DNA from 2 places in the Paenibacillus sp. FSL K6-1330 genome. Region 1 is predicted to be linked to the other one. Evidence: a T-box and tRNA genes for the amino acid it is inferred to sense, from the RefSeq annotation. Region 1 holds a T-box; the other holds one or more tRNA genes.

Region 1 (3,251 bases):
TGTAGTCCTTTAAGATGATCGGTGAATCGTCCACCACGCTGGCAGGCTGAATCGCCCCCGAATCGAGTGCCGGTAAATAGGCGGCAATAGGTTTCATGGCAGATCCAGGTTGTCGTTTCATTTGCGTAGCGTAGTTCATTTGTTCTGTGTTAAAATCCCTGCCCTCAATCATCCCGAGAATGGCGCCGGTTTTGTTGTCGATCATCATCGCGGCGGTTTGCTCCATTCCTTTTTCCGCGCTGTCAGGCACGTAGTTGCTGTCATTCTCTGCGATGGATCGCATGGTCTTGTATAATGTCCGGTCGATGGTGGTGTAAACACGGTAACCGCCGGTGCTGAGCTGAGCTCGGGATGCATCCATCAGATCGGAGTTCGCTTGCGTGCCTTTTGCGTTCTCTTCGGCTTCCTCGCTCAGCTTCATCAGGATATTCGATGCTTGGCGCTCTACTTCCATCATGAGATAAGGATAAGTCACATAGGCCTTCTGCGTGCGAGGAGCAAGCGATTTTTTGATATCGAATGCCTGGGCCTCTTCATACTCAGTTTGCGTTATTTTACCTTCTTCCAGCATGCTTCCCAGTACGCGGTGCTGGCGGTTTATTGCACGGTTGAATGATTTCTCGTCAAATTCCCCCTTGCCGTTAAAGGCAGAGTAGGAGGACGGTAGCTGCGGAAGACCTGCCAAATATGCAGCTTGAGCCACATTCAGATCATTCAGATTGTTAATGTTAAATATACCTTTTGCCGCAGCCTTGATCCCGAACAGTTGGTATCCGCTGGAACCGTTACCGTAAGGAACCTTGTTCAAATAGGCTGTTAAAATTTGGTCTTTACTCAAAAAGCGTTCCATCCGCATGGCCAGCAGCATTTCTTTGACCTTGCGGTTATCGGTTTTGTCGCGACTTAAAAAAGTGAGCCTGGCCAGCTGTTGCGTCAACGTGCTGCCGCCGGTTTGAACCGACTCGTTCAGCACGCGTTCCTTAACGGCGCGAGCGGTACCTTTTATGTCAACACCCTTATGTGTATAAAAACGGTTATCTTCTATGGATACGACGGCATCCTTCACAAGCTGGGGAATATCCTTGAATTCCACAGGTCGTCTGTCTTCTTCGGTTCTAAGCTGCCCGATCGGTGAGCCATCTGCGAAGTAGGCGAAGCCCGTTATAGCATTATCGTTCACCGTATTCTCGATGAGAGCCCTGGATCTTACCGGCTCATTCTCAACAATAGAGGTTACGTAGCCACCTATGGCTCCTCCGGCGAACAAAACGCCCATCAGACCTACCACAAAGAGCCATCCGATGACGGATCCGAGTACCCGCAGAAAGGACCGTTTACGCGGTTTCTTCTGTTTTTCAGGCTCTTGTTTTTTCTCCTCAACCATGAATGTATACTCCTCCTTTTAACGCACCTATTATAGCATAAATCGAAGGTTTTGAATCATGTGTCCCTACATAGCGTGTCCTTTTTTGAGGAAGATTGACTTTTTCGGGAAGCATATGATACAAATAATGCAAAGTTCATATCGTGAAAAGCTTTGAAGGACCCCAGTAGAAGGCGGAGCCTTTCGTTTCCAGAGAGTCGGTGGGTGGTGCAAACCGATAACGAGCCCCTTTGAATTACCGTCCGGAGCTGACCGGGGGAAACAGAGTCGTGCACCAGTACGGCTGTTACAGTAGTCCGGTTCCGGGATGACAACCCGTTATGGCAATGAAGTGAAAATCCGTTCCTGAGGCAACGGATTTTAATTAGGGTGGTAACGCGAGCGCTCCTACTCGTCCCTTGGGATGAGTAGGAGCTTTTTTGCGTTCAAATTTAGAGGGAGGTGTATGGAAACATGAAATGGGATGTGTTATCGAATGTCCAGCAGCAGGAGGTGGAACGCCAGATGGAGGTGATCTCCCGTGGAGCGGTGGAGATCATTCCGGAAGAAGAGATGAGGCAGAAGGTGATGACATCGGTCGTAACCGGCGAGCCGCTGCGCGTGAAGCTGGGAATGGACCCGTCAGCGCCCGATCTTCACGTCGGGCATACCGTCGTGCTGCAGAAGCTGCGTCAGTTCCAGGAACTCGGACATGAAGTACAGCTCATCATCGGGGACTTTACTGGCAGGATCGGAGATCCGACAGGCAAATCCGAGACGCGCAAGCAATTGTCAGAAGAGGATGTGAGGCGTCATGCGGAAACGTACAGGAAACAAATATACAAAGTATTGGATCCAGAAAAAACGAAGGTATACTACAACTCCGAGTGGCTTGCGCCGATGACTTTTGCTGAAGTGGTCGGCTTATCGGCAAAGGTTACGGTGGCACGGATGCTGGAGCGCGATGATTTTACTAAACGTTACCAGGGCGGGCTTCCGATCAGCATCCACGAGTTCTTTTACCCGTTGATGCAGGGTATGGATTCTGTAGCGCTTAAGACCGATGTCGAGCTTGGGGGAACGGACCAGAAGTTTAACCTGCTGATGGGGCGGACCCTGCAGAAGGAGTATGGCACAGAGCCTCAGGTTGCGATCACGATGCCGCTTATCGAAGGACTTGACGGTATACAGAAGATGAGTAAGAGCTTGGGGAATTACATCGGTATCGATGAAGAGCCAAATGAGATTTACGGTAAATCCATGTCCGTTCCGGACGAACTTATGCTTAAGCACTTCGGCTTGGCCACCGATATGGCAGGTGAGGAGGTAACCAGACTGGAGAAGGGGCTTCGGGACGGAAGCGTTCATCCCCGGGATGCCAAGATGAGTCTCTCGCACACTCTCGTTCGGATGTATCATGGGAGGGAGGCTGCGGATGCCGCACAGCAGCATTTTGTGACCGTGTTCCAGCAGAAGGCACTTCCTGAAGACATTGAGGATTATATTGTACCCGAAGGAGAACTGGAGGAAGGAAAGATTACGCTTATCAAAATGCTGACACTGCTCGGTTTTGCCGCTTCCAATGGTGAGGCCAGACGCAGTATCCAGCAGGGGGCTGTAAAATGGAATGGAGAAAAGTGCAGCGACACCCACGGTGAAATCGCTCCTCAAGACGGGGATGTGGTTCAAGTAGGCAAGCGTAAATTTGCCAGATTGAAGTTTTCTTAAGATGATTGAACTTGCGGAGGATTCATTTCGATAATAAAAAAACCTGAAGGCCAAGGCCTTCAGGTTTTTTGGGTTCCGAGTTAATCTTAACGGTTGTAGAATTCGACGATTTGTTTCTCATCGATATCTTGGGAAAGTTCGGAACGTTCTGGAAGACGGA
Region 2 (3,251 bases), 3.5 Mb from region 1:
GGAAAGACCCCATGGAGCTTTACTGCAGCTTGATATTGGATTTGGGTACGATCTGTACAGGATAGGTGGGAGCCTTTGAAGCATGAGCGCCAGCTTGTGTGGAGGCGACGTTGGGATACCACCCTGATCGTATCTAGGTTCTAACCTGGTACCGTAATCCGGTACGGGGACAGTGTCAGGCGGGCAGTTTGACTGGGGCGGTCGCCTCCTAAAGAGTAACGGAGGCGCCCCAAGGTTCCCTCAGAATGGTTGGAAATCATTCGAAGAGTGCAAAGGCATAAGGGAGCTTGACTGCGAGACCTACAAGTCGAGCAGGGACGAAAGTCGGGCTTAGTGATCCGGTGGTACCGCATGGAAGGGCCATCGCTCAACGGATAAAAGCTACCCTGGGGATAACAGGCTTATCTCCCCCAAGAGTCCACATCGACGGGGAGGTTTGGCACCTCGATGTCGGCTCATCGCATCCTGGGGCTGAAGTAGGTCCCAAGGGTTGGGCTGTTCGCCCATTAAAGCGGTACGCGAGCTGGGTTCAGAACGTCGTGAGACAGTTCGGTCCCTATCTGTCGTGGGCGTAGGAAATTTGAGAGGAGCTGTCCTTAGTACGAGAGGACCGGGATGGACGTACCGCTGGTGCACCAGTTGTTCCGCCAGGAGCATGGCTGGGTAGCTACGTACGGAAGGGATAAGCGCTGAAAGCATCTAAGCGTGAAGCCCCCCTCAAGATGAGATTTCCCAATTCGTAAGACCCCTTGAAGACCACGAGGTAGATAGGTTGGAGGTGGAAGTGCAGCAATGCATGGAGCTGACCAATACTAATCGGTCGAGGGCTTATCCAAAAACTATTTCAATGTGCTGCAAATTCGTTTCGTATCTAGTTTTCAGGTGATCAATCACTTGAATTAAATATTGTTCCCTGATAGCTCAGTTGGTAGAGCACTCGACTGTTAATCGAGTTGTCACAGGTTCGAGTCCTGTTCGGGGAGCCATTTATGGAGAGGTGTCCGAGTTGGCCGAAGGAGCACGATTGGAAATCGTGTAGGCGCCAAAAGCGTCTCGAGGGTTCGAATCCCTCTCTCTCCGCCACTATTATTTCAAGCAAGGCCCGTTGGTCAAGGGGTTAAGACACCTCCCTTTCACGGAGGTAACAGGGGTTCGAATCCCCTACGGGTCACCACTTTCTTTATTGCATCAGGGGATGAGAATCCCGTCGGTTCGTCGGAGCTTAACTTCGGTAGTATAGGCTTCGCAGTCTAGAACGAAGTGAGAGTATCCCCTACGGGTCACCACTTTCTTTTGAAAAACACTTGCTTCTTATATCAGATTTTGGTATGATTAAAGTCGCTTTGTTACGGAGGCTTAGCTCAGCTGGGAGAGCATCTGCCTTACAAGCAGAGGGTCGGGGGTTCGATCCCCTCAGCCTCCACCATGATTTATCCCCAAAAAGTGAAGCTCATGCTTCGCAAGTAATTCCGATTACTATTCGGGGACCCCATACAAGCAACCCTTTTAATGACGCGGGGTGGAGCAGTTCGGTAGCTCGTCGGGCTCATAACCCGAAGGTCGTAGGTTCAAATCCTGCCCCCGCAACCAATTTATATCGCGATAGCGATAATGCCTCATGGAACTGTGGTGTAGAGGCCTAACATGCCTGCCTGTCACGCAGGAGATCGCGGGTTCGAATCCCGTCAGTTCCGCCATTATTTATAACTTTGGGATGAGATGAGTATCCGATATTGGGTTCCGTCAAAGTTCGCGAAGAGCTTTAAGGCTCGGTAGCTCAGTCGGTAGAGCAGAGGACTGAAAATCCTCGTGTCGGCGGTTCGATTCCGTCCCGAGCCACCATGTACGTTTTATAACTTTATATGCCGGTGTAGCTCAATTGGTAGAGCAACTGACTTGTAATCAGTAGGTTGGGGGTTCAAGTCCTCTCGCCGGCACCATTCTGGAGGATTAGTGAAGTGGCTAAACACGGCAGACTGTAAATCTGCTCTCTTCGAGTTCGGTGGTTCGAATCCATCATCCTCCACCAGTTTTTAGGGGCATAGTTTAAAGGTAGAACAACGGTCTCCAAAACCGTTGGTGTGGGTTCAATTCCTGCTGCCCCTGCCATTGAATATTTATAATGAACTTGGCGATCGTGGCGAAGGGGTTAACGCACCGGATTGTGGTTCCGGCATTCGTGGGTTCGAGACCCATCGGTCGCCCATTATTTCATTATGATTATTCTCTAAAAAAACTATTACATTATGGCGATCGTGGCGAAGGGGTTAACGCACCGGATTGTGGTTCCGGCATTCGTGGGTTCGAGACCCATCGGTCGCCCCATAGTTTTTTTAAAAATGTTGGGGATTAGCCAAGCGGTAAGGCAACGGACTTTGACTCCGTCATGCATAGGTTCGAATCCTATATCCCCAGCCATTGATTTTTATGTTTGCGGACGTGGCTCAGCGGTAGAGCATCGCCTTGCCAAGGCGAGGGTCGCGGGTTCGATTCCCGTCGTCCGCTCCATTTTTATTTCTGGCGCCATAGCCAAGTGGTAAGGCACAGCTCTGCAAAAGCTTTATCCCCAGTTCGAATCTGGGTGGCGCCTCCATAACAAAACTATGTGCCCTTAGCTCAGCTGGATAGAGCGTTTGACTACGAATCAAAAGGTCAGGAGTTCGAATCTCTTAGGGCACGCCATAAAGTAAGCCGGTGTGGCGGAATTGGCAGACGCGCGCGACTCAAAATCGTGAGGGAAACCGTGGGGGTTCGAGTCCCTTCACCGGCATCATCCAAAAGGAATGTAGACTATAAACGTCTGCATTCCTTTTTTCGTTGCATTTACATCGATATTCGTTTCTCGGTAGCAGCTAAGCTGAAGATCCGTTACTCTTCATGATAAAAGGCTAATCTTGATGAGCTTAAGTGTTATGTCACTTCATTTTATAACTCGCAAGCAATACACCTTAATCCTATGCAAACTTCTGAGATGCAACCTCCTTAGATCAATCCCACTTCCTTTACTATGGTATCCTTCTTCATGATTTTCATATTCGGCCCCATGCTTCATCCTACCGCTACCTTAACCTACCGTTCCACGGGCTTTACTACTATCACCTTAGAGCTGAAGCTATACTCATCAAACTAAACTAACATTAGAAAGCACGTCTCTTTATTAGGTAAAACAAAAGCAAGGATACCGGAGGATTCATCTACACAGGTCAGCTTATCGAATCATTGATCCAGTGCAGGGTTGGACGCAGGTCTAT

Evidence for each region. A T-box is a leader RNA that pairs with one kind of tRNA and senses whether it is charged. The one in region 1 lies ahead of tyrS (tyrosine--tRNA ligase), so its partner is inferred to be a tRNA-Tyr.
Region 2: it encodes a tRNA-Tyr, which carries the amino acid that the T-box ahead of tyrS (tyrosine--tRNA ligase) is inferred to sense. The anticodon was not compared.

The regions. Positions count from the first base shown of each region.
Region 1 covers NZ_CP150269.1:2,464,443-2,467,693, forward strand. The annotation lists gene NYE54_RS11070 (transglycosylase domain-containing protein) at 1-1,384, opposite strand, end outside; T-box leader at 1,529-1,786, shown strand; gene tyrS (tyrosine--tRNA ligase) at 1,838-3,091, shown strand; gene rpsD (30S ribosomal protein S4) at 3,178-3,251, opposite strand, start outside.
Region 2 covers NZ_CP150269.1:6,373,863-6,377,113, reverse strand. The annotation lists rRNA gene NYE54_RS29260 (23S ribosomal RNA) at 1-836, shown strand, start outside; tRNA gene NYE54_RS29255 (tRNA-Asn) at 911-986, shown strand; tRNA gene NYE54_RS29250 (tRNA-Ser) at 992-1,083, shown strand; tRNA gene NYE54_RS29245 (tRNA-Glu) at 1,100-1,174, shown strand; tRNA gene NYE54_RS29240 (tRNA-Val) at 1,351-1,426, shown strand; tRNA gene NYE54_RS29235 (tRNA-Met) at 1,514-1,590, shown strand; tRNA gene NYE54_RS29230 (tRNA-Asp) at 1,621-1,697, shown strand; tRNA gene NYE54_RS29225 (tRNA-Phe) at 1,767-1,842, shown strand; tRNA gene NYE54_RS29220 (tRNA-Thr) at 1,865-1,940, shown strand; tRNA gene NYE54_RS29215 (tRNA-Tyr) at 1,945-2,029, shown strand; tRNA gene NYE54_RS29210 (tRNA-Trp) at 2,036-2,109, shown strand; tRNA gene NYE54_RS29205 (tRNA-His) at 2,132-2,204, shown strand; tRNA gene NYE54_RS29200 (tRNA-His) at 2,250-2,325, shown strand; tRNA gene NYE54_RS29195 (tRNA-Gln) at 2,344-2,418, shown strand; tRNA gene NYE54_RS29190 (tRNA-Gly) at 2,434-2,508, shown strand; tRNA gene NYE54_RS29185 (tRNA-Cys) at 2,520-2,593, shown strand; tRNA gene NYE54_RS29180 (tRNA-Arg) at 2,606-2,682, shown strand; tRNA gene NYE54_RS29175 (tRNA-Leu) at 2,691-2,770, shown strand.